3 regions of the Kitasatospora sp. Xyl93 genome follow, and region 2 is predicted to be linked to each of the others. Evidence: riboswitches for the same ligand, from Rfam matches in the RefSeq annotation. Region 2 holds a riboswitch; each other region holds the start of a gene.
What was found. Region 2 has a riboswitch for cobalamin ahead of ACZ5GH_RS22685 (ribonucleoside-diphosphate reductase subunit alpha). Riboswitches for the same ligand answer to the same signal wherever they lie in the genome.
Positions count from the first base shown of each region.

Region 1: linked by a shared signal. The riboswitch ahead of ACZ5GH_RS26115 (cobalamin biosynthesis protein) and the one ahead of ACZ5GH_RS22685 (ribonucleoside-diphosphate reductase subunit alpha) in region 2 are both predicted to bind cobalamin.
Region 3: linked by a shared signal. The riboswitch ahead of nicT (Nickel transporter NicT) and the one ahead of ACZ5GH_RS22685 (ribonucleoside-diphosphate reductase subunit alpha) in region 2 are both predicted to bind cobalamin.

Region 1 covers NZ_AP029185.1:5,895,114-5,905,177, forward strand. The annotation lists gene ACZ5GH_RS26090 (TetR/AcrR family transcriptional regulator) at 1-69, shown strand, start outside; gene ACZ5GH_RS26095 (cobyrinate a,c-diamide synthase) at 196-1,593, opposite strand; gene cobO (cob(I)yrinic acid a,c-diamide adenosyltransferase) at 1,598-2,203, opposite strand; gene ACZ5GH_RS26105 (putative cobaltochelatase) at 2,210-4,318, opposite strand; gene ACZ5GH_RS26110 (cobyric acid synthase) at 4,315-5,829, opposite strand; gene ACZ5GH_RS26115 (cobalamin biosynthesis protein) at 5,826-6,818, opposite strand; cobalamin riboswitch at 6,926-7,058, opposite strand; gene ACZ5GH_RS26120 (alpha/beta hydrolase family protein) at 7,380-8,501, shown strand; gene ACZ5GH_RS26125 (hypothetical protein) at 9,166-10,064, shown strand, end outside.
Region 2 covers NZ_AP029185.1:5,064,183-5,074,246, reverse strand. The annotation lists gene ACZ5GH_RS22695 (glycoside hydrolase family 26 protein) at 1-302, opposite strand, end outside; gene ACZ5GH_RS22690 (hypothetical protein) at 482-1,426, opposite strand; cobalamin riboswitch at 1,828-1,953, shown strand; gene ACZ5GH_RS22685 (ribonucleoside-diphosphate reductase subunit alpha) at 2,146-4,557, shown strand; gene ACZ5GH_RS22680 (ribonucleotide-diphosphate reductase subunit beta) at 4,557-5,576, shown strand; gene ACZ5GH_RS22675 (hypothetical protein) at 5,653-5,790, shown strand; gene ACZ5GH_RS22670 (ferritin-like domain-containing protein) at 5,948-7,000, shown strand; gene ACZ5GH_RS22665 (NAD-dependent epimerase/dehydratase family protein) at 7,142-8,125, shown strand; gene def (peptide deformylase) at 8,364-9,005, opposite strand; gene ACZ5GH_RS22655 (tetratricopeptide repeat protein) at 9,049-10,041, opposite strand.
Region 3 covers NZ_AP029185.1:1,613,612-1,623,675, forward strand. The annotation lists gene ACZ5GH_RS06685 (thioesterase family protein) at 1-119, opposite strand, end outside; gene nusB (transcription antitermination factor NusB) at 261-698, opposite strand; gene efp (elongation factor P) at 703-1,266, opposite strand; gene ACZ5GH_RS06700 (M24 family metallopeptidase) at 1,344-2,450, opposite strand; gene nicT (Nickel transporter NicT) at 2,627-3,745, opposite strand; cobalamin riboswitch at 3,777-3,989, opposite strand; gene ACZ5GH_RS06710 (ArsR/SmtB family transcription factor) at 4,071-4,454, shown strand; gene ACZ5GH_RS06715 (hypothetical protein) at 4,503-6,170, shown strand; gene ACZ5GH_RS06720 (AAA family ATPase) at 6,252-8,258, opposite strand; gene ACZ5GH_RS06725 (putative quinol monooxygenase) at 8,329-8,655, opposite strand; gene ACZ5GH_RS06730 (Fpg/Nei family DNA glycosylase) at 8,806-9,615, opposite strand; gene ACZ5GH_RS06735 (AAA family ATPase) at 9,696-10,064, opposite strand, start outside.

The DNA of each region.
Region 1 (10,064 bases), 830 kb from region 2:
ATCCCGGCGCCGGAGGAACTGCGCGACGAGGTGGCGCGCTACCTGGCCGCGCTGCTCGACCGGCGGTAGCCCGCCGCCCCCGTCCCGGCCGCCTACCGCCCGGCCGTCTACCGCGCGGCCGTCTACCGCGCGGCCGTCACCCGCGCGGCCACCGCCGGCTCGCAGCGCCCCCGACCCCGAGCCCCGGCCGCCGAACTACGCGGCCCCGCCCGGCCCCGCCGCGAGGTCCCGCGCCGCGAAGTCCGCCGCCGCGGCCGCGAAGGAGGACGCCAGCGCCGGTGCGCCCGCCCAGTGCAGGTGCAGGTACGAGGCGTGCACGTTGCCGCCCGCGAAGCCCTCCGTGCGGGGGCCGGTCGGCAGGCGCCAGCCCCAGGCGGGGAGTTCGCCCGCGCCGGGCTCGCAGACCGTGCGGTGGAACTCGTGGCCGCGCAGCCTGGTGCCGGCCGGGGCCAGCGGGGAGTCGTGCAGGGCGACCGCCTCCCGGTAGCCGAGGGTGAGCCGTTCGGTCATCCGGGCGTCGGTGGGCAGCACGCCGCACATCGGCAGACCGTCCAACTCCCGCCCCAGGTAGAGCAGTCCGGCGCACTCGGCGGCGATCGGCCCGCCCGCGGCCGCGAACCCGGCGATGGCGGCGCGCAGCGGGGCGTTGCCGCTCAGCTCGCGCACGTACAGCTCGGGGAAGCCGCCGCCGATGACCAGGCCGGCCGCCCCCTCGGGCAGTGCCGAGGCGTGCAGCGGGTCGAACGGGACCACCTCCGCGCCCGCCGCGCCGAGCAGTTCGGCGTTCTCGGCGTACGAGAAGGAGAAGGCCGGGCCGCCCGCGACCGCGATCCGCGGCCGGCCGGCCACCGGGGTGGCCTCGGCCGACGGGTCCCACGGCTCGGCGTCCAACTCCGGGGCGGACCGGGCGAGTTCCAGCACGGCGTCCAGGTCGACCGAGGAGGCCACCAGTTCGCCCATGTCGGCGACCGCCTTGAGGGCCTCCGCCGAGCGCTCCACCGCCGGGATCAGCCCGAGGTGGCGCGACGGAGTGGCGACCGCCGCGGAGCGGCGCAGCGCGCCCAGCACCGGGACGCCGGAGCCCTCCTCCAGGGCCTCGCGCAGCAGTTGCTCGTGCCGGTCGGAGGCGACCCGGTTGAGGATCACCCCGGCGAGCCGCACCTGCGGGTCCCAGGAGGCGAAGCCGTGCACCAGCGCGGCCACCGAGCGGGACTGCGAGGAGCCGTCCACCACCAGCACCACCGGCGCCCGCAGCAGCTTGGAGACGTGTGCCGTGGACGCCAGCTCCCCGCGCCCGGAGGCGCCGTCGAACAGGCCCATGACCCCCTCGACCACCGCGACGTCCGCCCCGGCCGCGCCGTGCAGGAACAGCGGCGCGATCCGCTCGGGCCCGCACAGGAAGGCGTCCAGGTTGCGGCCCGGGCGCCCGGCGGCGAGCGCGTGGTAGCCCGGGTCGATGTAGTCGGGGCCGACCTTGTGCGGCGACACCGCCAGCCCGCGCGCGGCGAGCGCCGCGATCAGGCCGGTGGCGACGGTGGTCTTGCCGGCGCCCGAGGAGGGCGCGGCGACGACGAGGCGGGGGATGCTGCTCAACGGTCTACCACTCGATGCCGCGCTGGCCCTTGCGGCCGGCGTCCATGGGGTGCTTGACCTTGGTCATCTCGGTGACCAGGTCGGCGAAGCCGGTCAGCGCGTCGGGGGCGTACCGGCCGGTGATGACGACGTGCTGGCTTCCCGGGCGGTCCGCGAGCACGGCCACCACCTCCTCCGGGTCGATCCACCCCCAGTGCATCGGGTAGGTGAACTCGTCCAGCACGTAGAAGCGGTAGGTCTCGGCCGCGAGGTCCCGCTTGACCTGCTCCCAGCCCTCCTTGGCCGCCTCCTCGCTGGACATCTCCTGCTCGGCGGAGCGCTGGATCCAGGACCAGCCGGAGCCCATCTTGTGCCAGTCGACGGTGCCGCCCTCGCCGGAGGCGCCGAGCACGCGCAGCGCGTTCTCCTCGCCGACCTTCCACTTGGCGGACTTCACGAACTGGAACACCCCGACCGACCAGCCCTGGTTCCAGGCCCGCAGCGCCATGCCGAACGCGGCCGTGGACTTGCCCTTGCCGGGGCCGGTGTGCACGGCGGTGATCGGCAGCGTACGGCGCTGGCGGGTCGTCAGGCCGTCTTCGGGGACGCTCTCGGGGACACCCTTGGGCATGTCGGCTCAGGCCGCCTTTCGCATCGAAGCAGTCGAAGTGGCACCACGGTTCCCGGTGCGGTTCTCGCGGACGAGCGAGGCCACGCCCTCGGCGCGCAGCTCGTCCAGGCTGACGGCGGTGCCGCCGAGCAGCCCGGCCAGGGTACGGGCCAGGCCCAGGCGGACCGGGCCGGACTCGCAGTCCAGCACCACGCTCGCGGTGCCCTGCGCCGCGAACAGCGCGGCCGCGCGGCGCGACCGGGCGAGCGCGTCCTGCCCGCCGGTGGCCCGGCCGTCGGTCACCACGACCAGCAGCGGGCGCCGGCTCGGGTCGCGCAGCCGCTCCACCCGGAGCACCTCGTGCGCGCGCAGCAGGCCGGCGGCCAGCGGGGTCCGCCCGCCGGTGGGCAGCGACTCCAGCCGGGCCGCGCCGACCTCCACCGAGGAGGTGGGCGGCAGCGCCAGCTCGGCGCCGGCGCCCCGGAAGGTGATCATGCCGATCTTGTCGCGGCGCTGGTAGGCGTCCATCAGCAGCGACAGCACCGCGCCCTTGACGGCGGTCATCCGCTGCCGGGCGGCCATCGAGCCGGAGGCGTCCACCACGAACAGCACCAGGTTGGACTCCCGTCCCTGGCGCACCTGTTCGCGGAAGTCGTCCTTCTTCAGGACCAGGGCCCGCCCGGTGCGCCCGCGCGCCGCCTGGTGGGGCGCGGCGGCCTGGAGGGTGGCGGTCAGGTGCAGCCGGCCGAGCACGCCCTGCGGGCGGCGGGCGCGGATGGTGTGCCCGCCGGTGGTCTCGGCGGGGGAGCGGCGGCCCTGGGCGCCGTGCCCGGTGCCCTTGACGGTGAACAGCCGGGTCCGGTACGGGTCCCCGGCCGCGACCGGCGCCGACTCCCGCGCGGGGGAGGGCTGTTGGGCCGGTACGGGCGGCTGCGCGGGCTCCTCGGCGGCCTCCGGGCCGTCCGGGCCCTCGCGGCCGTCGAGACCGCCTTCGGGGCCGGACGGCTCGGGGGCGCCACCGCCGTCGGGGCCACCGCCGTCGGGACCGTCCCCGTCCGGACCGCCGTCCTCCGGACCGCCGTCGGGACCGGGCCCGTCACCCTCGGGCTCCGGGTCGTCCTGCTGCGCGTGCTCCTCCAGCGTCCGGTCCAGCTGCTCCTCGTCCAGCCCGGGCGCGTCGAAGGGATTGCGGCGGCGCCGGTGCGGCAGCGCCAGCCGGGCGGCCTTGCGGACGTCCTCCTCCAGCACCTCGGTGCGCCCGTCCCAGGCGGCCAGCGCGACGGCGGTGCGGGCCATCACGATGTCCGCGCGCAGCCCGTCCACCTCGAACGCGGCGCAGACGGCCGTGATCTGACGCAGCGCCACGTCGGCCAGCTCGACCTGGGGCAGCAACTCCCGCGCCGCGGTGATGCGTTCGGCGAGCGCCCGCTCCTCCTCGGCGAACCGCGCGGCGAAGCCGGCCGGGTCGGTGTCGTACGCGAGCCGTCGGCGGACCACCTCGGCGCGCTCGGCCGGGTCCCGGGTGGCGGCGATCTCGACGGTCAGGCCGAACCGGTCGAGCAGCTGCGGCCGCAGCTCGCCCTCCTCCGGGTTCATGGTGCCGACCAGCAGGAAGCGGGCCGCGTGCCGCACCGACACGCCCTCGCGCTCGACGTAGGAGCGGCCCATCGCGGCGGCGTCCAGCAGCAGGTCCACCACGTGGTCCTGGAGCAGGTTCACCTCGTCGATGTAGAGCACGCCGCGGTGGGCCCTGGCGAGCAGTCCGGGCTCGTAGGCCTTGACGCCCTCGGCCAGCGCCCGCTCCAGGTCGAGCGAGCCGACGATCCGGTCCTCGGCCACGCCGACCGGCAACTCGACCAGCTGGGAGGGCCGTTCGGAGGCGGACGGGGAGACGTGCGGCCCGTCCGGGCACTGCGGGTCGGGCGCGCCCGGGTCGCAGGCGAAGCGGCAGCCGTCCACGGTGGCGATGGACGGCAGCAGGCCGGCCAGCGCGCGCACCATGGTCGACTTCGCGGTGCCCTTCTCGCCGCGCACCAGCACGCCGCCCACGGCCGGGGAGACCGCGTTCAGCAGTAGCCCGAGCCGCAGGTCGGCCATGCCGACGATCGCGGTGAACGGATAGCGGACGTCGGTCATGCGTCACTCCCAGGGGCCCCGGGCGGCAGGAACGGCAGCGATCCGGCCGCCGGCACCCCGCCCTCGATCAGCTTCCACAGCGCGTCGGTGTCCGCGTGTTCCTCGATCAGGTCGCCCAGCCGGTCCAGCCGGGCCTCGCGCGCCGCGGCGAAGGAGGTGTCCGGCGCCGGGACGAACGCCCGGCCGGACGACTCGGCGACCTCGCGCAGGAGTTCACGGCGGAACCCGTCGTTCTCCAGCGCGCCGTGCCAGGTCGTGCCCCGGACCGCGCCCACCCGGCAGCCGTCCAGGAACGGGGTGCCGCCCTCGACCGCCACCACCCCGTGGTGGATCTCGTAGCCCTCGACCCGCTGCCCGTACGCCTCGCCGACCGGCCGCGCCAGCACCTTCTCGGCGCCGAACCGCACCCGGGTCGGCAGCAGGCCGAGCCCGTCGACGGCGCCCGCCTTCGACTCGACCTCGTCCACGATGGAGTGCGCCAGCATCTGGTAGCCGCCGCAGACCCCGAGGACCGGCAGTCCGGCCGCCGCCCGTGCCTTCAGGGCCGGCTCCAGGCCGCGCTCGCGCAGCCAGGCGAGGTCCGCGACGGTGGCCCGGGTGCCGGGCAGCACCACCAGGTCGGCGTCGGCCAGCTCCTCCGGCCTGGTCGCCCAGCGGACCAGCACGCCCGGCTCCTGCGCGAGCGCGTCCAGGTCGGTGAAGTTGGACAGCCGGGGGAAGCGCACCACGGCCACCCGCAGCACGTCCGCGCCGAGCGGTCCGGGCCCGTCCGTCCGGTCGACCACGGTGGACAGGTCCAGCGAGTCCTCGGCGTCCAGCCAGAGCCCGGGCAGCATCGGCAGGGTGCCCAGCACCGGACGTCCGGTCAGCTCGTGCAGCATCTCCAGCCCGGGCGCCAGCAGCCGCGAGTCGCCGCGGAACTTGTTGACGAACCAGCCCGCCACGTGCCGCTGGTCCTCCGCCGACAGCAGTGCCAGCGTCCCGTACATCGCGGCGAAGACCCCGCCGCGGTCGATGTCCCCGACCACCACCACCGGCAGGGCGGCGGCCGTGGCCAGGCCCATGTTGGCGATGTCGCGGTCGCGCAGGTTGATCTCGGCCGGCGAGCCCGCGCCCTCGCAGACCACCACGTCGTAGCGGCTGCGCAGGTCGGCCAGGCACTCCAGGGCGCGCTCCAGCAGGACGGGCTTGCGCTCGCGGTAGTCCAGCGCGCCCACCTCGGCCACCGGCCGGCCGAGCAGCACCACCTGGCTGCGGCCGTCCGCGCCGGGCTTGAGCAGCACCGGGTTCATCGCCGCCTCCGGCTCCACCCGGGCGGCCTGCGCCTGCATCGCCTGGGCGCGGCCGATCTCGGCGCCGTCGGCGGTGACGAAGGAGTTGAGCGACATGTTCTGCGCCTTGAACGGCGCGACCCGCACGCCCTGGCGGGCGAGCCAACGGCAGATCCCGGCCGTCACCACGCTCTTGCCCGCGTCCGAGGTCGTCCCCGCGACCAGCAGCGCGTTCGTCATGCCCGCCCCCTCTTCTTCATCAGCGTCCGCAGCAGGACGTGCCCCGCGACCGTCGTACCCAGCGCCAGTGCGCCCACCCGCCGGGAGAGCGCGCAGGCCCGTTCGATGTCGTCCACCGTGACCGGGCGCAGCTCCGCGCCCAGCACCGGCCGGTCCTCCACCTGCTCGCCGTACCGCAGCGTCCCGCCCAGCCGCACGCCCACCGCGCCGGCGAACGCCGCCTCGGCCTGGCCCGCGTTCGGGCTCGGGTGCGCGGAGCCGTCGCGCCGCCAGATCCGCCAGGCGGTCCGGGGTTCGGGCGCGGCGGCCACCGTCAACAGTGCCGTCAGCCGGGCGCCGGGCCAGCCCGCCAGGTCGTCCAGCCGGGCCGAGGCCCAGCCGAACCGGGCGTAGCGCGGCGAGCGGTGGCCCACCATGGCGTCCAGGGTGTTCACGGCGCGGAAGGCCAGCAGTCCGGGGGTGCCGGCCAGGGTGCCCCAGGCCAGCGCGTTCACCACGGCGTCGGCGGTGTTCTCGGCCACCGACTCGACCACGGCCCGGGCGATCTGCTGCCCGTCCAGCGCGCTCGGGTCCCGCCCGCACAGGTGCGGCAGCCGCTCCCGGGCGGCCGCGAGGTCGCCCGCGGCGAGCGAGCGGCCGATGGTGCGCGCCTCCCGGGTCAGCGAGGTGCCGCCGAGCACGGTCCAGGTCGCGGCCGCCGCCAGCGCGGCCCGGCCCAGCGGGCGCCGGCCCACCGTACGGTCCAGGGCGAGCGCGCCCGCCGCGACCGCGCCCACGCACAGCGCCGTGTACCCGGCCCCGGCGGCGCGGCCGTCGCGCCACACCCTGCGCTCCAGCCGGATCGCGGCGCTGCCGAAGACGGCCACCGGGTGGCCCCGGCGGGGGTCGGCGAAGCGGGTGTCGGCGGCGTAGCCCGCGGCGGCGCCGAGCGCGAACGCGGCGGCGCGGGTCAGCGGGCGCGGAGCGGGGGAGGCGGTGGGCGGGGTCATCGGCCGCACGGCGGAAGGCAGCTCGGAGTCCGGCCGGGCGGGGCAGCCTGCATCGCGTGCGTGTCCTCACTCAGGGTCCGCGCCCTGGATCGACGTGACGGGGGCGAGAGTCTCCTGGCTTCCGGGTCGAACGCACTCCCGGAGCCTTCCAGCGGCCGTCGACGGCCCGCCGTGGCGATGTTCCGAGCGTGCTCCCCGGTGACAGTGGCGGGACCGCGCCGGACTTCCACCGGCTTCCTCTCCATGCCTCCGTTTGGCCCCAGGATCCCATCACGGGCCCGAACCGGGAGTCAACCGAGGTCACGGAGGGGTTGGTCACACGCCGGCCCGCTGGCACCCCGTGGGATCGCCCGGCACCGGCAGGCGCCGGCAGCGGCACCGGCCCGGGCGGTCGCCCTCCCGACCGTCCCCTCCTCGGGCCCGCCCGCCCGCCGCCCGCCCGCCGCCCGGGCGACCCGGACGGCCCATCGGGGTGGCCGTCCGGGTGGCCGTCCGGGCGGGGCGCAGGTGAACTGGTGCTCGAACACCGTCCGGTCCGAGAGCAACAGAGCGGGGAGCGATATGCGTTGGGGAACCGCCGCCGTCGTGGCGGCCGCCGCGGTCGGGGCCACCGCGGCCGGGGCCGCCGTGCTGGTGATCGGCCGTCGGGCCTCCGAGCGGATGGTCCGTCCGGCGCCCGCCGTCCAGGAGTCGGCGCCGGTGGTGGTCCGCGGCCTCGCCCCCGGCCGGGTCACCTTCACCCGCGGCCCCGCGAGCCTGCGCCCCGGCCGCTGGGCGGTCGAGTGGGCGGACGGCGGGCACGCGGTGGTCGAGGAGGTCCTGCACGGCGACGAACGGGGCGTCACCCGCCGGCTGGTCCGCGCCGACCGGGGCACCCTCGCCCCCGGGACCGAGGTCCGCTTCACCCCCCGGGTCCACCTCGGCGACCCCTCCGAGGCGCTCGGCCTGGCCTTCGCCGACACCGCCGCCGACGGCGAGCTCGGCGCGCTGCCCGCCTGGCGGCTCCACGGCAAGCGCGGCACCTGGGTGATCCTGGTGCACGGCCCCGGGGCCGACCGCCAGCAGACCCTCCCGGTGTTCCCCGTGCTCGACCGGCTCGGCCTGCCCGCCCTCGCCGTCACCTACCGCGGCGACCGGGGCGCCCCCGACTCCCCGGACGGGCTCAGCCACTTCGGCGAGACCGAGTGGCGCGACGTCGAGTCGGCGGTACGGCTGGCGCTCGACAGCGGCGCGGGCAAGGTGGTCCTGTACGGCTGGTCCCTCGGCGCGACCATGGTCCTGCAGACCGCGGCCCGCTCCGTCTGGTCGCACGCCGTCCGGGGCCTGATCCTCGACTCTCCCGTGCTCGACCTCCCGGCCTCCGCCCGCCGGGACGCCGCCCGGGCCGGTTTCCGGGGCGTCGCCGCAGAGCTTGGCGCCCTCGCCGCCGAGGGCCGCACCGGCGTCGACCTCGCGGACTCCGCCCGTCTCGCCGAGGGCACCGACCTGCGGGTGCCCACCCTCGTCCTGCACAGCCCGGAGGATCGGATCGCCCCCTTCGGCACCGTCGAGAAGCTGGCCGCGGCCCGCCGCGACGTGGTCAGCCTCCAGCCCTTCCCCGGCGCCGACCACGCCACCCTCTGGAACACCGCCCCGGACCGCTACACGGAACTCCTCCGCCGCTGGCTCACGCCGCTGCTGTAGCCCGGGAGCCCCCCCTCGCGCGCGCCGCGTTTTCGGCCGGGTCACGACGGTTTCCCGCCGCGCTTCCCCCCGGTCCGCGAATGGCGCTTTCTCCCGTTCCGCCCGGCGTGCACGAGAAGTCGGCCCGGCCGACTTCTCGTGCGGTGCGCTTCCCCCGCCCCGCCCGCCATCCGTCCGGAATCGGGCTGGACAGCCCCGCCGGGCCGGGGCGGCGCGGATCCCCCGCGCGAAAACCACCCCGCGGTCGGGGGCAACAATGGGCCCCGGCTCGTTACCCCCCACCCGTACGCAGGGTGACCGGGCGAGCATTCCCGGCAACCGGGGGGTGACGAGTGGCATGGCCAGGTCACACGTTTCCGGCCAGGCGGTATGCCGTTGTTGCCCGATCTTGCGGAGGTGCCGCCACCGGTCGCCCGGTCGTACGGACAACCGGATGTGACAGAAGGCCGGTGCAAGGGGAAGACTGCTCGACGTGACGTCTCGGAACCCGCGCGACCGTGATGCCCCGCTCCCGCCGACGATCGGTACCGGTGCGACGGTGACCCGTCTCCCCGGAACGGCCCAACGGCCCGCCGGTGGCAGGCCGGGCGGGGCGGGTGTCCCCCGTAACGGAGTACCCCGGCGACGAGGGCCCGCTCCGGCTCCCGGGCGCGGCAGGGTTCCCGTGCCGGAGGGCTTCCCGGCACCCGCCGAGCTGGCGCCGCTGGCCCGCCGGATGCTGGTGGACGCCGTCCGGGTCGCCCGCTGGGCCGGCGAGCTGGCCGAGGTCGACAAGCGCGGCGAGCTGCTCCCGGAGGACGCCCGCGCGGCGGGCCGGGCGCTGGCCATGACGGTCGGCGCGGCCACCAAGGCCTGGGGGCGGGCGCTGCTGGTGGGCCTGGTGGAGCCCCGCGACGGCGGAGCCGGCCCCGGCTGGCGCCTGCACGCCTGGGAGCACGACGACGAGGCCGTGGTGCGCGGCTGGTCGGCGCTGTTCGACGCCTGGACCCTGCTCGCCCCGGTGCCGCCCGCCGCGCTGCGCGGCGTGTTCGCCGTCCTGGCCGGGCAGGCCGTGGACCAGGCCCCGCAGCTGCTCTCCTTCCTCCACCTGGTGGACGGCCCGGTCGCCGAGAGCGAGCTGCTGGAGCTGCTGCGCCGCGGCCTGGACGAGCGCCGGGTCGGTGCGGGCCTCGGCGGGCCGGGCCTGTCGCCGGTGCCGCACGCGGCCTCGGCGGTCTCTGCCGTCCGGGGCACCTGCCGCGCGCCGCAGATCGACACCCCGGCCGCGCCCTCCGACGTGGCCGCCGTCCTGGACTGGATGCTGGACGGCCTGGCGGCCGTCGGCGCCCTGGAGCGCAGGAACGACGCCGCGGAGCTGTCTCCGCTCGGCCACTGGGCGGTGCGGGCGAAGCTGGAGGAGATCTGCACGGTCGCGCAGACCGCGGCCGGGCACATCGAGCAGAGCGCCTTCGAGCTGCTGAACGCCTGTGCGGACTACTCGCCGGGCCCGGCCCGCGCCGAGTTCCGGGCCTGGGTCGCGGCCCGGCCCGCGGACCGGGCGGTGGGCGAGCTGCTGGACGCCGC
Region 2 (10,064 bases):
ACGTGCTGGCCGATCACCGTGCCGCCGCTCTGCCCGGTACGGGCCTGGGCCTCCAGGTCGGCGAGGAACTGCTGGACCGCGCGGGCGTTCGGCGAGGCCTGCGGGTCCCGGGCGAGCAGGTCCCGGCCGACCTCCGGCGGCAGGGTGCGTCCGGGAAGGCCGACCGACACCGGGACCCTCGGGGGCTGTTCGCCGTCGGCCCTGCCGTCGTGGTCGAGCAGGAAGACCGCTCCCGCGGCGACGAGGGCCCCGGCCGCGGCCAGGACGGCGGGCTTGCCGCGCAGGGCTCTGGGCAGGGCCACGGACCGCTCCTCCGGTTGCTCGCCGGCGCCGCCCCCCACGGACGCAACCGGAACACGCATGCGAAATGACTGTCCCGAGAGCCTGCCACACTCCCCCGGCCCCCGCGAACGGTCCACCGGGGCCGGAGTGTCCCGGCGGGCCGACCCGCCGGGGTCACCGGCGGCGGCGTCCCGGCAGGTCAGCCCGCCGGAGCCGGCGGGGTCCCCTGAACACCGGGCGCGGCCGAGGACGCGGCCTTGGCACGCTTGAGCAGCTGCCCCTTCACGTGCTCGGCGAACCCGGAGGCCGCCGCGGTCGCCGTGGCGTCCGGGGCGTTGCCGCCCTTCGCCGATCCCTCGACGGTGAAGTACGCGTACCGGCCCAGGCTGTTGTGGGTGCCCGTGCAGCCGGCGGCGGCGCAGAACGCCGGCGATCCGGCCGCGGGCGCGCCCTTGAGCTGACCGGCGAAGTTCTTCGTCGCGGTCTCGGCCTGGATCTTGTGGTCGAAGACCGCCACCCCGACGGTGACCGCGCTCTCACCGGACACGTACGTCGCCCGGAGCACCTGCTGGCACCCCTGGTCGCCGAGCACCTTGCCCAGCCCGCCGGTCGTGGAGTTCCCGTCCCAGCAGGGCGAGTCCAGAGCCACCACGGTCCGGTTCCAGGTGGCACCGTTGATCGTCACCTGGAGCGAGGAGAAGAGCGCTCCCGCGTCCTGCGGCGCCGGGTCGGTGGCGACCTCCCAGATCGGCTTCGACGGGTCGTCCGGCTGGCCGGGCGTGCCGGAGGCGCTCGGGTTGGCCGTCGGCGGGGTGGTGGTGGCCGTCGTGGGGCCGTTGTCCTTCTTGCCCTTGAACAGCAGCACGCCGCCGGCGGCCAGGCCGCCGACCACGGCGACCGCGGCCACCACGCCGATGACCCTCATCCGGCGACGGCGCTTGCCGTCGGCCTCGTTGCGGTCCGCCAGCGCGTCCCAGTCCGGCTCGACCCGCTGCGGCGGGACGGGCTGCTGGGGCTGCTGCTGCAGGTGCCACTGCGGCTGGGGGTTCGGCTGCGGCTGCGCGACCGGGTGCGGCTGACCGACCGGGTGCGGCTGGGGCTGCGGCTGACCGACCGGCGGGGCCGGCTGCGGCGCAGGCGCCACCGGATGCGGCACCGGAGGGATGGGCTGTGCGACCGGCTGCGCCGACGGCACGACCGGCCCGTACGAGGCGGGCGGCGGCCCGAAACCTCCACTCGGCGGCGGTACCGGACCAGGTACCACCGGCTGCTGACTCTGTGCGCCCCCCGGCCCGGCGGGAGGCGTTCCCTGCGGCCCCTGCCCAGGTACGCCAGTTCCGTCGCTCATGCGCCCAGATCGTAGGGCATCCGCATGACCACCGGTCCTCCCGGTGGCCATTCCGTATCGAAACCAGGACGCCCCGGCCCGGCTTCCGGAGTCGCCGAGGGCCATCGTCCGCCATGGTTCCGGCACGACCGGTTATCGCCCAGACACGCGGCGCCGCACTACATCTGGGGCCGCTTCAGGGAGACACCACTACATGTATGCTCACTCCTGCTGTCGATGCAGGGGAACCCGGTGCGAATCCGGGACTGCCCCGCAGCGGTGTGCGGGCGGCTCCAGCAGCCGTGCCCGCGAGTCCGAGTACCTGCCGACGGCGTGCGCCACGGCCCTCCCGCAGAGGCCGCGCCGGCACGAGCAGTACCCCTCCGGGCCTCGCGGGCGGGCCGGGGAGTCACCGTCGCGCGACGCCGTCTGCGTTCGTGCCGTGCTCCCCTGCCCCGATCGGCCCGGTGGCCCCCGATCACCGCCGCCGATCGCCGCCAGGAGAGAGCGCCTTGACCACCGCTGCCTCAGCCACCCTGCCCGCCCAGGGCTCCGGTACCGCCTTCACCGACCCGACGGTCTCCGACCCCGGCGGCGCCCTGCTGCGGCTGCTCACCGACCGCAGCACCGACCTCACCGAGGTCGACCCCGGCCACGTCGCCGCCGCCGCGCTGCGCGGCCGCCACGCCGGCTCGGACTTCGCCGAACTCCGCGGGCTGGCCGTGGACGCCGCCGCGTCGATGATCGCCGAGGACCCCCAGTACTCGAAGCTGGCCGCCCGCCTGCTCGCCCTGGAGATCGTCGACGAGGCGAACAGCCAGGGCTCGACGTCCTTCTCCGCCTCGATCGCCGTCGGCCACGCCGAGGGCCTGATCGGCGACACCACCGCGGCCTTCGTCGCCAAGCACGCCGCCGCCCTGGACGCGCTGGTCGACACCGCGGGCGACGACCGCTTCGAATACTTCGGCCTGCGCACCGTGCAGTCCCGCTACCTGCTGCGCCACCCGATCACCCGCAAGGTGATCGAGACCCCGCAGCACTTCCTGCTCCGCGTCGCCTGCGGCCTGGCGGTCGGCGACAGCGAGCAGTCGGTGCGCGAGGTGGCCGAGCTGTACGGCCTGATGAGCCGCCTGGAGTACCTGACCTCCTCGCCGACGCTCTTCAACTCCGGCACCCGGCACCCGCAGATGTCGAGCTGCTACCTGCTCGACTCGCCGCTGGACAACCTGGACTCGATCTACAACCGCTACGCGCAGATCGCCCGCCTCTCCAAGCACGCCGGCGGCATCGGCCTGTCCTACTCGCGCATCCGCTCGCGCGGCAGCCTGATCCGCGGCACCAACGGCAAGTCCAACGGCATCGTGCCGTTCCTGCGCACCCTCGACTCCTCGGTCGCCGCCGTCAACCAGGGCGGCCGCCGCAAGGGCGCGGCCTGCGTCTACCTGGAGACCTGGCACGCCGACATCGAGGAGTTCCTGGAGCTCCGCGACAACACCGGCGAAGAGGCCCGCCGCACCCACAACCTCAACCTGGCGCACTGGATCCCGGACGAGTTCATGCGCCGGGTCAACGCCAACGAGGACTGGTCGCTGTTCTCGCCGGCCGACGTGCCCGAGCTGGTCGACCTGTGGGGCGCCGACTTCGACGAGGCGTACCGCAAGGCCGAGCTGGCCGGCAAGGCCGTGCGCACCATCCCGGCGCAGACCCTGTACGCCCGCATGATGCGCACCCTGGCGCAGACCGGCAACGGCTGGATGACCTTCAAGGACGCCTCCAACCGCGCCGCCAACCAGACCGCGCTGCCGGGCCGCACGGTGCACTCCTCCAACCTGTGCACCGAGATCCTGGAGGTCACGGACGACTCCGAGACCGCCGTCTGCAACCTGGGCTCGGTCAACCTGGGCGCCCACGTGGCCTCCGGCGCCTCGGCCGCCGACCTGCTCGGCGCCATGGACTGGGAGCGGCTGGACGCCACCGTGCGCACCGCCGTCACCTTCCTCGACCGCGTGGTGGACATCAACTTCTACCCGACCACCGAGGCCGGGACGTCCAACTCCCGCTGGCGGCCGGTCGGCCTGGGCGTGATGGGCCTCCAGGACGTCTTCTTCAAGCTGCGGATCGACTTCGACTCCGCCGAGGCGAAGCAGCTGTCCACGCTGATCGCCGAGCGCATCATGCTCACCGCCTACGAGCGCTCCGCCGACCTGGCCGAGCAGCTGGGCCGCCACGAGGCGTACGGCGAGACCCGCGCCGCCCGGGGCGAGCTGCACATCGACCACTTCCCGAGCGCCGCCCCGCAGTGGGCCGACCGCTGGACGGCGCTGCGCGCCCGGATCGCCGAGACCGGCCTGCGCAACTCGCTGCTGCTGGCCATCGCGCCGACCGCGACCATCGCCTCCATCGCCGGCGTGTACGAGTGCATCGAGCCGCAGGTGTCCAACCTGTTCAAGCGCGAGACGCTGAGCGGCGAGTTCCTCCAGGTCAACCCGTACCTGGTGCGCGAGCTCAAGGAGCTGGGCGTCTGGGACCAGCAGACCCGGGACGCCCTGCGCGACGCCAACGGCTCGGTGCAGGAGCTGAACTGGCTGCCCGCCGAGGTCCGTTCGCTGTACCGGACGGCCTGGGAGCTGCCGCAGCGCGCGCTGATCGACCTGGCGGCGGCCCGCATGCCGTACCTGGACCAGAGCCAGTCCCTGAACCTGTTCATGGCGGCGCCGACCATCGGCAAGCTCAGCTCGATGTACGCCTACGCGTGGAAGGTCGGCCTGAAGACCACCTACTACCTGCGTTCACGCCCGGCCACCCGGATCGCCCAGGCCGCGTCCGGCACCGCCCGCGCCGCCGCGCCGGCGCCCGTGCCCGTGAACAGCCCGACCCTCACCCCGGAGCAGGAAGCCGCCATCGCCTGCTCCCTGGAGAACCCCGAGTCCTGCGAGGCCTGCCAGTGATGTCCCCGTCCGAAGACCGCAAGATGCTGCTCGACCCCGGCTTCGAGCTGACCCTGCGTCCGATGCGCTACCCGTCGTTCTACGACCGGTACCGGGACGCCATCAAGAACACCTGGACGGTGGAGGAGGTGGACCTGCACTCGGACGTCGCGGACCTGGCGAAGCTCAGCGAGGGCGAGCGCCACCTCATCGGGCGACTGGTCGCGTTCTTCGCCACCGGTGACTCGATCGTCTCCAACAACGTGGTGCTGAGCCTCTACAAGCACATCAACTCCCCGGAGGCGCGGCTGTACCTGTCGCGCCAGCTGTTCGAGGAGGCCGTGCACGTCCAGTTCTACCTGACGCTGCTCGACACCTACCTGCCCGACCCGGAGGACCGCAACGCGGCCTTCGCCGCGGTGGAGAACATCCCCTCCATCCGCCAGAAGGCCCAGTTCTGCTTCAAGTACATGAACGCGGTCGACCACATCGAGTCGCTGCAGACGAAGGAGGACAGGCGGGCGTTCCTGCTCAACCTGATCTGCTTCGCGGCGTGTGTGGAAGGCCTGTTCTTCTATGGCGCGTTCGCCTACGTGTACTGGTTCCGCAGCCGGGGCCTGCTGCACGGCCTGGCCACCGGCACCAACTGGGTGTTCCGCGACGAGTCCATGCACATGGACTTCGCGATGTCGGTCGTCGACACCGTCCGCGAGGAGGAGCCCGACCTCTTCGACGACGAGATGGCCAAGCAGGTGACGGAGATGCTGGAGGAGGCCGTCGAGGCCGAGCTCCAGTTCGCCCAGGACCTGTGCGGTGACGGCCTGCCCGGCATGAACACCGCGTCGATGCGGGAGTACCTGCAGGCGGTGGCGGACCAGCGCCTCGCGCGCCTCGGCCTGCCGATCCGCTACGGGTCGACGAACCCGTTCGGCTTCATGGAGCTCCAGAACGTCCAGGAGCTGACCAACTTCTTCGAGCGCCGGGTGTCGGCGTACCAGGTCGCCGTCGAGGGCACCGTCGCCTTCGACGACGACTTCTAGGACGACTTCTAGGACGAGAAGAACGAACGACAGCGGTGCCCCGCACGGCCAACGGCCCGTGCGGGGCACCGCTGTCATGTCCGTCGGCGACTTGTGCCACTCAGGTCCTGCGGCACTCTCCGGCGAGAACGACGACAGCTGGAGCGTCACCCTCCACGTCGGCGACATGACCGACTGGACCGCCCGCCCGATCACCGTCACCTCCCGGCCCTGAAGTCCCCCGCCCCGCCCGGCGTTCACGCCGGGCGGGGCGGCCGCAGGTCCACGCGCGCCCGTCCGGATGAACTCCCGGGCCGCACCGGCATTCCACGCCCGCGGACGACCGAGCCCCGGCTACGGTCCGGCGCACAGCCGAACGAAAGGGGTACACCGTGGCGACGACCGGCATCCTGGACTACGAGAGCGACGCGATCGTCCAGCTCATGAACATCGCCGAGGAGGACTGGACCGAGCAGGAGCTCAAGGACGCGCTCCAGCGGGCGATCATGCTGGAGCTCTCCACCATCCCGCCCTACGCCACCGCGCTCTGGTCGATCACCGACAAGACCCAGCCCGTCCGCCGCACCATCCGCGAGATCGTCTTCGACGAGATGTCGCACTTCGGCCTGGTCTGCAACATGCTCACCAGCATCGGCGGCACCGTGGCCCTCATCGACCCGCTCACCGTCCCCAAGTACCCCGGCGAGCTGCCGGGTGGCGTCAACCCGGGGCTGGAGGTCTTCCTCAGCGGGCTGACCCGCGAGTCCGCCACCCTCTTCTCCGACATCGAGAAGCCCGAGAACCCGCTGGCCTTCGCCGCGGACGGCAACACGATCGGCGCCTTCTACCAGCGCATCGCCGATGTCTTCCCGAACTTCGCGCACCTGCTGACCGGGCAGAACCAGGTGACCTTCCCGCTCGGGTCGGGCCACGGCGCGGGCAACGACATCGTCGCGATGAACACCATCGACGACGTCCTGAAGGCGATCGACATCATCCAGACCCAGGGCGAGGGCACCACGGCTTCCCCGGCCAATCCCTTCCCCGGGCCCACGGACGAACTCGCCCACTACTACGCCTTCAAGGAGATCGCCGTCGGCAAGAAGCTGGTGAAGAACCCCGCCACCGGGAAGTTCGAGTTCACCGGCCCCGACGTTCCGCTCCCGCCCACCGCACCGGTCGCCCGCGTCCCCGCCGGCGGCTGGGCGAACGACCCCGCCAACGCACCCGACGCGGCCACCGCCGCCGTGCTGCAGGAGTTCAACGCCACCTACACCGACATGCTGAAGGCCCTCCACGACGCCTGGCGCGGAACCCCGGACCGGCTGTTCGACGCGATCAGCGACATGGGCGACCTGGGCGACACCGCAGAGCGGATCAACGCCGTCAAGCTCCCCAGCGACCCCCACTCGACCTACGGTCCGGAGTGGCTCTTCATCCCGTAGGGGACCCGAACCGAGGCCGAGGGCCGGTGCGGACGGTGGTCCGCACCGGCCCCATTCCTGTCCGCCCGATATTTCACCCGGACGGACGCGGTTCCGCAGGCCTGGAGCGCGGGCGTGTTCAACGGCTGATATATCGAATATATGCTCGAAGAATACGACAAGGTATTGGTGTCGGGCGGACTGGGTTTCGTCGGCCGGCACCTGACCAACGCCCTGCTCTTCCTGGGCAAGGAAGTGGCGATCATCGACAACGCCCGGACCGCGACGAGCATCTCGGCGCCGTCCGGGGCCACCCTGCACATGCTGGACATCCGCGAGGTCGACGCCATCGCCGAGGCCGTGGACGACGCCGACCTGGCCTTCCACGTCGCCGCCAACGCGAACGGCACCCTGTCGGTGACCCAGCCCCGCCTGGACTTCGAGATCAACGCGCTCGGCACGCTCTCCTTCGCCGAGGCCCTCCTCAAGGCGTCCGTACGCCGGGTCGTCTACGTCTCGTCCGCGTCCGTCTACGGCATACCCCGGCGGTTCCCGATGGACGAGGACCACCCGACCCGCCCCTTCGTGCCGTACGGGGCGTCCAAGCTCAGCGGTGAGATCACCTGCCTGGCCCTCCACCGCGCCTGCGGGCTGCCCGTGGTGGTCGGCCGACCGTTCTGCGTCTACGGCCCCGGGGAGAACCCGCACGAGGCGATGGTCGAGGTCGGACGCTTCCTGCGCTGGCACCTCAACCACCGGCCCATCCAGATCGTGGGCGACATCGACCGCAAGACCCGCGACTTCGTCCACGTCACCGACCTGGTCCAGGGGCTGCTGACGATCGCCGACCGGGCCGAACCGGGCGAGGTGTTCAACATCGGCTCCGGCACCGAGGTGTCGATGCGCGACCTCGTCAACGTGATCGGGGAGGCCACCGGCGTCCCGCCCGAGGTCAGCGTGATCCCGGAGATCGAGGACGACACCTACCGGCTGGTCGGCGACATCTCCAAGCTCACGGGCCTGGGGTACCGACCGGCGGTCACGCTCGCCGAGGGTGTGCGCGACCTGGCCGACCACCTCGGTGCGAACCCGGAACTCCCCGGCAGCCCGACCATCTTCTCCCGCGGCCAGCACGGCGAGTCCTGATCCGCGCACCCGGCCGACGGCCGGGCGGCCACGACGGCCGGCGCGGGCACGGCCGCCGGGCCCGCCCGGAGCCGGCTGCCGTCGGTGCTCAGCAGGCCGGGCAGGACGGTCGCGATGCCGAGCCCGAGCGCGCACCCGGCAGCCGACACCGCCGGCCCGACCAGGACGGCCTCGGCCATACGAAAGGACGGGGCCGGTCCGGGAATCCCCGGACCGGCCCCCAACCGGCCTCGGCGAGTTACTCGTTCGGCACGGTCGCGTACTTCGGGGTGCCCTCGGCCATCTGCCGCAGGGCGTCCTTGCGGTCCCGCTTCGACAGCTTGTCGATGTAGAGGGTGCCGTAGAGGTGATCGGTCTCGTGCTGGAGGCAGCGGGCGAAGAAGCCGGTGCCCTCGACCCGGATCGGCTTGCCGTCCTTGTCGACGCCGGTGACCGCGGCGAAGTCCGGGCGGGGCAGCTCGGCGTAGGCGCCGGGGACGGAGAGGCAGCCCTCGTTGCCGTCGTCCAGGCCGCGGCGGCGATCCGCCGGGTACTCCTCCAGCTTCGGGTTGATCACGTGGCCGATGTGGCGCACGCCCTCGTCGTCCGGGCAGTCGTAGACGAAGACCTTGAGGTCGACGCCGATCTGGTTGGCGGCGAGGCCGACGCCCTCGGCGGCGTACATGGACTGGAACATGTCGTCGACCAGCGCGGACAGCTCGTCGTCGAACGCGGTGACGTCCTTGACCTCGCGGTGCAGCACCGGATTGCCGACGACGGTGATCGGGCGCGCGGTGCCCTTGCCGAGGTCGGGCTCCTCACCGATCACCTTCACGGGCGTCTCGGGCGCCGCCCCCTCCACGTCGTGCTCGTGCTCGTGCTGCTCGGCCTGCTCCGCCATGTCTTCCGCTTCCGTCGGTGTACGCGTTACCTCACCAGGGTACTCAGCACACTTCTTCGAGATCCCGGTAAGCCCGGCTTGCCGGGGCGGCCGCGACCCAGCGGTCCAGCAGGGTGCGCACCAGGTGGGCCGGCGCGGCGATCCCGCACTCGCGCTCGACCAGCCAGGACATCCCGGCCGCGCCGCCCTGGCTGAGGTGGCTGAGGTGGCCGGGGTGGGCGGCGTCGCCGTCGTCGTGCGGGTCGTGGTGGGCGGCGACGCCGTCGTCGGAGGCCATCCGGCTCTCCGAGCAGGCGCGGCACAGCAGCCGCACCGAGGACGTCCAGTCCTCGGCCGCGTAGCCGGCGTCGGCGACCAGCCGCTCCAGCGCGTCCCGGTCCCCGGCGGTGGCGGCCTGCAGCAGCACCACGTAGGTCGGCACCGGCGACGGCGCCCACAGCTCGATCTCGTCGAACACCGGGTAGGCGACGCCGTCGGTGACCCGCTCGCCGTGCGGGGCGCCGTCGTGCAGCACCACCTCGCCCCAGCGGCGGCCGGAGGACGGCAGCGGGATGGACAGCACCTCGATCCGGGCCGGGTCCAGCCGGCGGCCCCAGACCACCTCGGACTCGCCGTCCGGGGAGAGCCGCACCGGGGTGGTGCCGAGGTCCAGGCTGACCGGGCCGTCCTGCTGCCCGCCGGGGCCGCCGGGCAGCTTCAGCCCGTACGCCTGCCAGGCGCGGCGGGCCAGCGGCCAGTCCTGGAGGGCGGTGGCGGTGATGCCGAGGTTCCACCAGTCCGGGGCGCCGTGCTCGCGGTCCAGCAGGGCGACGGCGCGCAGGCCGGCCGAGCGGGCCTGCTCCCAGTCCCGGCGGAACTTGTGCAGCAGGGCGAGGTTGAACCAGGAGTCGGAGAGCCACGGCTCCAGGTCGGCGGCCATCACCAGCAGCGCGCCGGCGTCCTCGTAGCGGCCGTCGCCGATCAGCGTGAAGGCCCGGTCGGTCGTCTGCCGCCAGGTGGCGGACGGCCGGTGCCGTGCCCGGTGGAAGATCCTCACGTTCGTCCCTGCCGTCGTCGTCC
Region 3 (10,064 bases), 3.5 Mb from region 2:
TTCACCCCGCCGCCGATCTGCCAGCCGGCGCCGAGCTCGGCCTCGTAGCGGCCGGCCTCCTCGGGGTGCCTGGTCAGGGCGATGCCCTGGTCGAACTCGCTGCGGATCGCCGTGGTCATGTGGGGGGACCTGCCCTTCGCGCGTGCTTCCGGACGTCAAGTTACTGACGAGTAGGAACCACCCTACGCCGCCCGGGTGAAACGCGGAACGGCCGCCGGACACCTGTTCGGGTCCGGCGGCCGTCCGGGAGGTCGATCCGCCTACCGGCGGATGCCCGGCTTCAGCTCCAGGAAGCGGGCGAGCATGCCGTTGACGAAGGCCGGGGAGTCGTCCGTGGAGAACTCCTTGGCGATCTCGACGGCCTCGTCCAGGACGACGGCGTCCGGGACGCCGTCCTCCCAGATCAGCTCGTACGCGCCGAGCCGCAGGACGTTGCGGTCCACGATCGGCATCCGGTCGAGCGTCCAGCCCACGGCGTACTGCTCGATCAGGTCGTCGATGCGACGCGCGTGCTGGACGTACCCCTCGATGAGCTCCATGGTGTACTCACCGACCTGCGGGGTGCCCTCGTCGGGCTTGGGCTCGCGGGCGCGGGCCACCCAGTCGGCGAGGACCTGCTGCGGGTCGACCCCGCGGTGGTCGGCCTCGAAGAGGATCTGGAAGGCCCGGGTTCGGGCCTTGCTGCGTGCGGCCGACACGGACTTACTTCACCCGGCCGAGGTAGCTGCCGTCGCGGGTGTCGACCTTGACCTTCTCACCGGTGGTGACGAAGAGCGGCACGGCGATCTCGGCACCGGTCTCCAGGGTGGCCGGCTTGGAGCCGCCGGTGGAGCGGTCGCCCTGGACGCCCGGCTCGGTGTGGGCGATGGTCAGCTCGACCGCGGCCGGGAGCTCGATGTACAGGACGGCGCCCTCGTTGGTGGCGACCAGGGCCTCGAAGCCCTCCAGCAGGTACTTGGCGGCGTCGCCGACGACCGACGGCTCGACGGTCAGCTGGTCGTAGGTGTCCATGTCCATGAACACGAAGTTCTCGCCGTCCTTGTACGAGAACTGCATGCCGCGCTTGTCGACGTTCGCGGTCTCGACCTTGGTGCCCGCGTTGAAGGTCTTGTCGACGACCTTGCCGGTCAGGACCTCCTTGAGCTTGGTACGCACGAAGGCCGGGCCCTTGCCGGGCTTGACGTGCTGGAACTCGACGACGGACCAGAGCTTGCCGCCCTCCAGCTTGAGGACCATGCCGTTCTTGAGATCGTTCGTGGAAGCCACGGGCGCACTAACTCCTGTATAGCTGTCAAGGAACCAAGGGTTTGCGTCCTGCCGCCCGCGGCCCCCGGGGGCCGCGGTCACAGGGCGAGGAGCTCCTTGGTGGTGATGGTGAGCAGCTCGGGCCCGCCCTCCTCGAGGGGGCGCACGACGAGCGTGTCCTCGATCCGGACGCCGCCCTTGCCCGGGAGGTGGACTCCTGGGCCGACGGTGACCGGCACGCGGCTGTCCAGTTTACCCATGTCCGCCGGGCCGAGGCGCGGCGCCTCCCGCATCTCCAGCCCGATGCCGTGGCCCACCGGGTGCGGAGAGGCCTCGGCGTGGCCGGCCGCCTCCAGGACCTGCCGGGCCGCCCGGTCGGGTACGCACTGCTCCACGCCCGGTCCGAGTGCCTCCCGCCCGGCCCGCTGGGCCCGGAAGACCAGCCGGTGCAGCTCCACCTGCCAGGGCGCCGGCGCGGCGCCGATCACGAAGGTGCGGGCGGTGGAGACGCCGTAGCCGCGGTACTGGGCGCCCATCACCACGGTCAGGAAGTCGCCCTCCTCCACCCGGCGGTCGGTCGGCTGGTGGGCGGCCTGGCCGGAGTGGCTGCCGGTGCCGACCGAGACCGGGAAGGCCGCCCGGTCGGCGCCGTGGTCGATCATCCGGCGCTCCAGCTCCATCGCCAGGTGCCGCTCGGTGCGGCCGACCAGGATCGACTCCAGCAGCTCGCCCAGCGCCTGGTCGGCGATCTCCGCGGCGATCCGCAGGTCCGCGATCTCGCGCTCGTCCTTGACCACCCGCAGCCGCTCGACCGTCTGGCCGAGGTCCACCAGCCGGGCCCCCTCGGTCAGGCCGGCCACCGCCCGGTGCCGGGTGACGGTCAGGTCGTGCTCCTCCACGGCCAGGCCCGACACCCCGGACCGCGCGGCGGCGGTCGCGGCGGCCAGCGCCGTGTCCGAGCCGGCCGCCACCGGCAGCCTGGTGACGTCCGGAGCGATCAGGTGCTCCCCGGAGTCGTCCGGCGGCAGATCGTCCGGCAGCGCGAGCAGGGCGCGCTCCCTGGTCAGCAGCAGGCTCGCCCCGCAGGGCGCGCAGCCCGTCAGGTACCGCACGTTCGCCGCGCGGGTGATCAGCGCCGCATCGGCCCCGGCCGCACTGCAGTGCTCCCTCACCCGCTCCCGCCGCCCCGCGTACGCATCCGCCATGCGTCGAGCCTACGAACCCCCGGCCCGAAGCGCCCGCCGAGCACCCCCGGCAGAACCCCCGGTGCTCCTTGCGCGCCCCCCGCGCGACCGCGCCCTCACCTCCGGGCGCGCGCCGTGCGCCCCGCCCCCGCCCGGGGCCGTGCCGCGGCCCCGGGGACGACCCGCGGGACGGGCGCTCAGGCCTCCTGGCCCGGCGTCCAGCGCTGCTCGACCCGGGCGAGCTTCCAGTACCCGATCGCGATCGCCCAGACCAGCACGAACAGCCCGGCGATGCCGTAGCCGACGTTGTCCAGCGAGATGTCCGCGATGAACCCGGAGACCGGGTCGGTCAGGTCGAGCTTCTCGTGCAGCACCCCGACCAGCTCGATGGTGCCGATGACGAAGGCGACCGCGATCGACAGACCGGTGATGGTCAGGTTGTAGTACACCTTCCGGACCGGGTTGGCGAAGGCCCACTGGTACGCGAAGTTCATGAACGTCCCGTCCAGGGTGTCGAACAGGCTCATCCCGGCCGCGAACAGCAGCGGCAGGCAGACGATCGCGTACCAGGGCAGCCCGGAGGCCGCGCCCGAGCCGGCCATCACCATCAGGGTGACCTCGGTCGCGGTGTCGAAGCCCAGGCCCAGCACCATGCCCACCGGGAACATCTGCCCCGGTCGGGTGATCGACCGGGTCGCCCGGTTCAGCACCCGGGCCATGAAGCCGCGCGAGTCGAGGTGCGCCTCAAGCTCCCGCTCGTCGAACTGCCCGGCCCGCATCGCCCGGAACACCTTGAGGATGCCGAGCAGTGCCGCCAGGTTGAGCGCGCCGATCAGGTAGAGGAAGACGCCCGAGGTGGTCGTCCCGATCATGCCGAGCCACTTGTGGGTGGTCGACTCGTCGTCCATCAGCGTGTTCGCCAGCTGCGCGCCGCCCGCCACCAGGGCGGCCATCACGACCACCATCGAGGAGTGCCCGAGGGCGAACCAGAACCCCACCGAGACCGGCCGCTTGCCGTCCGCCATCAGCTTGCGGGTGGTGTTGTCGATCACCGCGATGTGGTCGGCGTCGAAGGCGTGCCGCATGCCGAGGGTGTACGCGGTGATACCCAGGCCCACCCCGAAGGCCTGGGTACCGACCGCGTACCGCTCGGGTGCGACCAGGAAGACGAGCGTCCCGAAGGCCACCACGTGCATGGCCAGGATCACCCCCATCAACCCGGCCGTACGGATGGTGTCCTCGCGCCGCCACCGGAAGCTCGGCAGCGCGGAGGGGGCCGTCTTCGCCCCGGTGGCGACGGTTTCGGGCAGGGTCATCTGCGGATCACGCTCCAGCACCTCGTGGAAAACCTCGTGAGATGCCGTGGCCGGTCTCCTGGCTGACGGGACGCCCGTACCCGCCTTCCCAGGCGCGCGGGGCGCCCAGTGGCTTCATGGGTACGGACGACGTTCCTCCGTGGGCGGAGGAACGACCCGATCACAGTGGCGAGGGCCGCTCCGGGCTGGGATCCCTGAGGATCCGTCACCGGTCTTCCCGAGCACCACGGCGGGGAACACCGTAGGGGCCGGGCCCCACGGGTGCAAGGCTGCGCACCTGCGCAGGTGTCCAGGATCACAGGGCGCCGCCTGCAAGAATGTCCGCATGCATCTCGTACCGGCCGACCGCGCGGGCCACCGCACCATCGACGGGCACCGGGTCTGCGAGGCCATCGCCGCGATCGGCGAGCCCGCGCACGTCCGGTCCTGGGCCGAGCGGTTCTCGCTGCTCGCCGACCCCGGGCGGCTCGCCCTGCTGCTCGCCCTCCACCGGGCCGGCCCGCTCGCCGTCACCGACCTCGCGGTCGCCACCGGCATGCGCGACCCCGCCGTCTCCCAGGCCCTGCGGCTGCTCCGCACGGCCGGCGTGGTGACCGGCGACCGGGACGGACGGGTGGTGCGCTACCGGCTCGTGGACGAGGCCATGCGCCCCCTCCTCGACGAGTGCACCGCCGCCGAGCACCACGAGCCCACCGCGGCCGCCGGCTGACACCCGCAAACCCCGGCCGGGACCGGGCCCGACCAGTACGATCATGGTGTGCCGTCCCATCCCCACGTCTGGCCCGCCGACCGCTGGAACACCCGACCAGTCAGGGCCCGCGTGCTGGCGGTCGCCCGCACCCTCACCTCGGCCACCCGGGTCCTGGACGTCCTCACCCTGCTGAGCCCGGACGGCATCGAGCGGTACTTCACCGTCAACCCCGGCTCCGCCTTCGCCGACCGCGCCCTGGACGAGTACCTGCACGGCCTGCCCGGCTTCACCGTGCTGGACTGGGAGGACGCCGTCCGCCGCCGCTTCGACCTGGCCGTCGCCTGCGCCGTCCACTCCTCCATGCACCGCCTGGACGCCCGCCTCGTCGTCCTCCCGCACGGCGCCGGCTACAACCGCCTGGTCACCGAGTCGACCGGCGACACGGTCACCGCCGCCGGCCTGTCCCGCAACGAACTCACCCACCGCGGACGGGTGTTCGTGGACGTCCTCGGCCTCTCCCACCCCGAGCAGCTGGACCGGCTGCGGGACTCCTGCCCCGAGGCGCTGGACGTCGCCCGGGTCGTCGGCGACCCGTGCTTCGACCGGATGCTCGGCAGCCGGCGCTCCCGCGACGGCTACCGCGCCGCGCTCGGCGCCACCTGCGGCCGACGGCTCGTCGTCGTCAGCTCCACCTGGAGCGAGCACTCGTTATTCGGCCGCCGCCCCGACCTCCCCCAGCGGCTGGTCCGCCGGCTCCCCGCCGACGAGTACACGGTGGCCGTCGTCCTGCACCCCAACGTCTGGAGCCGCCACGACCCCGAGGCGCTGCTCGACGGCGCCCGCCGGATGGGCCTGCGCCTGATCCCGCCCCACCAGGGCTGGCAGGCCGCGCTCGTCGCCGCCGACTGCGTGATCGGCGACCACGGCTCGGTCACCGTCTACGGCGCCGCCCTGGAGCGCCCCACCGTGCTCGTCGCCACCGGCGCCGCCGAACTCGACCCGCGCTCCCCCGGCTACGCCTTCGGCCAGGCCGCGCCCGTCCTCGACCCGGACGGGGACCTCGCCGCCCAGCTCGAACTGGCCCTGGCCCAGGACCCGGCCGGCCTGAGCGGCGTCACCGGCCGCTCACTCGCCCACCGCGGCGAGTCCGCCCGGCTGCTGCGCCCGCTGCTCTACTCCTTCCTGGACGGACTGGACGAACCCGGGGACGAGCCGGCCCTGCCGCCCTACCCCAGGCCGCTCCCCGCGACCACCGAGGGGCCCACCGCGTACGACGTCGAGGGCAGCAGCGACGGCACCGAGGTCAGCCTCCGGCGCTACCCCTTCGCCCCGGACGGCCACCCCCCGCGCGGCTTCCACGCCCTCACCGACGAGCACCCGGGCGACGCCCTGCGCTACACCGCCGAGGTCCTCGCCCGCACCGAGGCCCACGCCGAACGCCCGGCCACCCGCTGGCTCGCCGACACCGCCGCCGAACTCCCCGGCCTGGCCGTCGCGGTGGCCGCCCTCGGCCCGGCCCGCCACCTGCTGCGGCTGCGCACCGGCCTGCTGCTGGAGGCCCGCGCCGAACCGGACTGGGACCGCCCCGACCCCGGCATCGACCCGCTGCTGCTCGGCTCCGCCGTCGCCACCTGGCTCGCCGACGGCGGCGAGCCGGCCGGCCTCGCCGAGCACGGGCTCACCGTCCGCACCGGCGAGCACCGCGCCCGGGTGTCGTTCCGTACCAGGTCGTAGCCGTACCGGTCCCTCGGCCCGTCCCGGGTCCTGGCCGTACCGATCCCTCGGTCCGTACCGCGTCCTGGCCGTACCGGGGTCCTACTCCGACAGCTCCCGCAGCCGCGCCCGGCTGCGCTCGGCCAGCTCCGCGTCGTCCAGCTCCTCGGCGAGGGAGACGATCAGGGTGTGCGCCTGCGCCTCCTTGGCGTACTGGCTGCGCTCCCTGGCCTGCCGGGCGCAGTCGTCCGCGTGGGCGACGGCGAGGTCCAGCTGTCCGAGGGCCCGGTGCGCCCTGGCGCGGACCAGCGGCAGCTTCATCAGCATGTCGTCGTCCCCGGTCCGCCCGGCGTGAGCCGTGGCCTCGGCCAGCAGGGCCAGCGCCTGCTCCGGACGGCCGTCGGCGATCAGCGCCTGCGCCAGGTTGTAGCTCTGGACGATCTCGCCGTGGTCGTCGCCCCGGTTCTCCGCCAGGGCCAGGGTGAACCGCTGCACCGCGTCGGCCGGGCGCCCGTCGGCCAGGCAGAGCAGCCCGTCCGTCTCGTAGAGCACCCCCACCACCTGGCGCTCGGTCACCAGCGGCACCTGCTCGGTGGCGAGCGCCAACTGCTCGGCGGCGAGCCGGTACTCGCCGCGGTCGACGTGGGCGCGGGCGAGCTGGTTGCGCATCCGCACCACGGCCGCCGGCCGGTTGTCCCACTGGGCCGACTCGACGCCGAGCCGGTGGGTGGCGATCCAGTCCTGGTACAGCTTGCGGCCGTGGTAGAGCGGCCAGAGCGACTCGCAGAGCCGCCACACCTCGCCGTGCCAGCCCTGCTCGGCCGCCTCCGCCACCACCGCGCGGAAGTTGGCGCGTTCGGCGTACAGCCACTCCAGGGCCGCGGCCCCGGAGGCGAAGCGGGGCAGCTCGTCACCGCTCGGGTCCTGGAGGCGCAGGCGATTCCCGGCCATCGCGCGGTCGGCGGCCGACGCCCGGCCCCGGTAGTACGCCACGACCCCGGCGAGGAGGGGCCCGCGGTCCGGCAGCTCCCGGGTCCGGCCGTAGGCGTGCAGCCGCACCACGTCGTGGGCCCGGAAACGGTCCTCGCGGTCGCCGTCCACCACCTCGTCCAGCAGGTGGGCGCCGCGCAGCTCCCCGATCGCCCGCTCGGCCCGCTCGACGCCGACCGCGCGCGCCAGTTCGGCGGACACGAAGGGGCCGGGGTGCACGCCGACCAGGTGGTAGAGCGCCCGGCCCTGAGCCGACAGCCGTTCGTAGACCAGGTCGTAGGTCGCGCCGAGATCGCTCTCCTCGTCCTCCAGCATCGCCAACCTGCCCTCGCGGTCGTGGAGTTCGGCCACCACCCGGCCGACCGGCAGGTTGTCCCGGTCCAGCAGCTGGCTGCCGACCGCGTTCAGCGCGAGCGGCAGCCCGCCGCACAGCTCGACCAGTTCCGCCAGCTCCCCGTCGGTGCCCCGCCCGGAGCCGACCCAGCCGCGCACCAGCTCGGCGCCCGCCGTCGCGCTCAGCGGCCCGAGCCGGCGCACCTCGGCGCCGTCCACCCGCAGCGCGGGCAACCGCCGCCGGCTCGCGACCACCACCAGCCCGCCGGACGGGAGCAGCGCGCGGACCTCCGCGGCGTGCTCGACGTTGTCCAGGAAGAACAGGCACCGGCGCCCGGCGGTGGCGGTGCGGAACGCCGTGAACCGCTCGGCCTCCACGGCCGGGGGCTCGGTGCCGAGGGCGCGCAGGAAGCCGGCCAGCAGTTCGGGGAGGTCCACCCCGCCCTGGTGCCGGTAGGCCTTCAGGTCGGCGTAGAGGTCCCCGCCCGGGAAGTGCTCCCGGTGGTCCTCGGTGAACTTGGCGATCAGTTCGGTCTTCCCGACCCCGCCGAGGCCGGTGAACACCACGACCCCGAGCCCGTCCTCCTCGACCCGGCGCAGCGCGGCGGCCAGTGCGGCGATCTCCGGCTCGCGGTTGACGAACGGGCCGTGCGGCGCGCGCACCTGACGGGGCCTCGGCACCTCCCGCGGCTGGTGGAGGTGGAGCGTCCCGATGTTCCCGGCCTGCACCAGGTGGCCGCCCACCGTGGCGCCTGACACGGTGTTGGCCACCTCGTGCCGTTCCATCCGCCTGCTCCCTCCGGCCGGTCGGCCCCAGCCTACGGGCTGGGCGCCGCACCGGTGGGGCACTCGGATGTCACCGGGGGGTGATCTCGCCCATCTCCGCCCAGCCGTCCATGCCGGGGATCTCGGTCGACACGATCCGCGGCTTGGCGGCCACCGCGTAGGACAGGTCCTCCATGGCCTTGGCGAAGTGCGCGGACTCCACGTGCTCCCGGCCCGCGTCGCCGTCGCGGAACGCCTCGACCAGGACGAACTCGTTGGGGTCCTCGACGCTGCGGGACCACTCGAAGAAGATGTTGCCGGGCTCGTCGCGGGTGGCCCGGGTGAACTCGTCGACCAGGTCGAGCCAGCCGTCGACGCGCTCGGGGCGGACCGGGAACTTGACCGTGATGAAGATCATGGGACTTCCTTTCGCTGCACGTTCACACGTGGCAGTACCGGTAGGGACAGGCTGCTCGGCGAGCACGCCGACCATCGTCGCAGGTCAGAAAGGTCGTATGCGACACGGGGGCAGCGTCGGCACGCGGCGGCGCGGCACGGCCGGGCCCGGTCAGGCCGCCTGGCAGGCCGGGCACCAGAAGAGGTTGCGGGCGGCGTGCTCCTCCGTCCGCACGTCGGTGCCGCAGACCAGGCAGGGCATCGCGGCCCGCCGGTAGACGTACACCTCGCCGCCGTGGTCGTCCACCCGCGGCGGGCGGCCCATCGCCTCGGGGGTGTGCTCGGGACGGACGGTGTCGATCCGGCCGGCCGTGACGCCCTCGCGCATCAGGGCGACCAGGTCGGCCCAGATCGCGTCCCACTCCCGGCGGGTGAGGTCGCGCCCGGCCCGGTGCGGGTCGATGCCGTGCCGGAACAGCACCTCGGCCCGGTAGACGTTGCCCACCCCGGCCAGCACCTTCTGGTCCATCAGCAGCGCCGCGACGGTCGTCCGGCTGCCCGATATCCGGCGCCAGGCGGTGTCCGGGTCGGCGTCGGCGCGCAGCGGGTCGGGGCCCAGCCGGGCGGCGACGGCGGCCTTCTGCTCCCCGGTGACGAGCGCGCAGGTGTTGGGACCGCGCAGGTCGGCGTAGCCGTCCTCGTTCTCCAGCCGCAGCCGGACCAGCCCGACCGGCTCGGGCGCCGGGCCGGTGCCGAAGGTGAACCCGCCGTACAGGCCGAGGTGGACGTGCACCCAGCCGCCCTCCTCGAAGCCGAGGAACAGGTGCTTGCCAGTGGCCTCCGCCCCGGTGAGCAGCTGCCCGTCGATCACCTTGGCCTCGTCGGCGAACCGGCCCTGCGGGCTGGAGACCCGCACCGGGCGTCCGCCGAAGGCCGTCCGGCTCTCGATGGCGAGGCGGTGGATGATGTGGCCTTCGGGCACGGGCGTCGGCTCCTCCGGGCGCGGCGACAGGGACCCGTCCATCATCGCAGCCGGCACCGACAGCCCCGCGACGCCGCCGGTCAGCGGACCGGGATGCCCATCAGCCGGGCCAGGATGACCCGGTCCAGCTCGGCGGCCGTCCCGGCGACGTCCAGGTAGGAGTTGTCGATGATCGGCAGCCCGGAGTTGTACCAGCCGGCCATCCTCCCGTGGATGCGGGCCACCTCCTCGTCCCCGAGGCGGCGGTTGCCGCTGCGCCGGGCGTTGCGCCGCAGCACCGAGTCCAGGCTGGGCAGCAGCACGACCGGGATCATGCCGGGGCCGATGTGGCGCTTCCAGCCGCCGAGGCCGATCGCGGGGCGGTCCGGGAAGACGGCGTCGTCGATGATGCAGGAGATCCCGTTGGCCAGGTAGTTGCGGCAGGCGAAGCCGCAGGTGCGGCGGGCCAG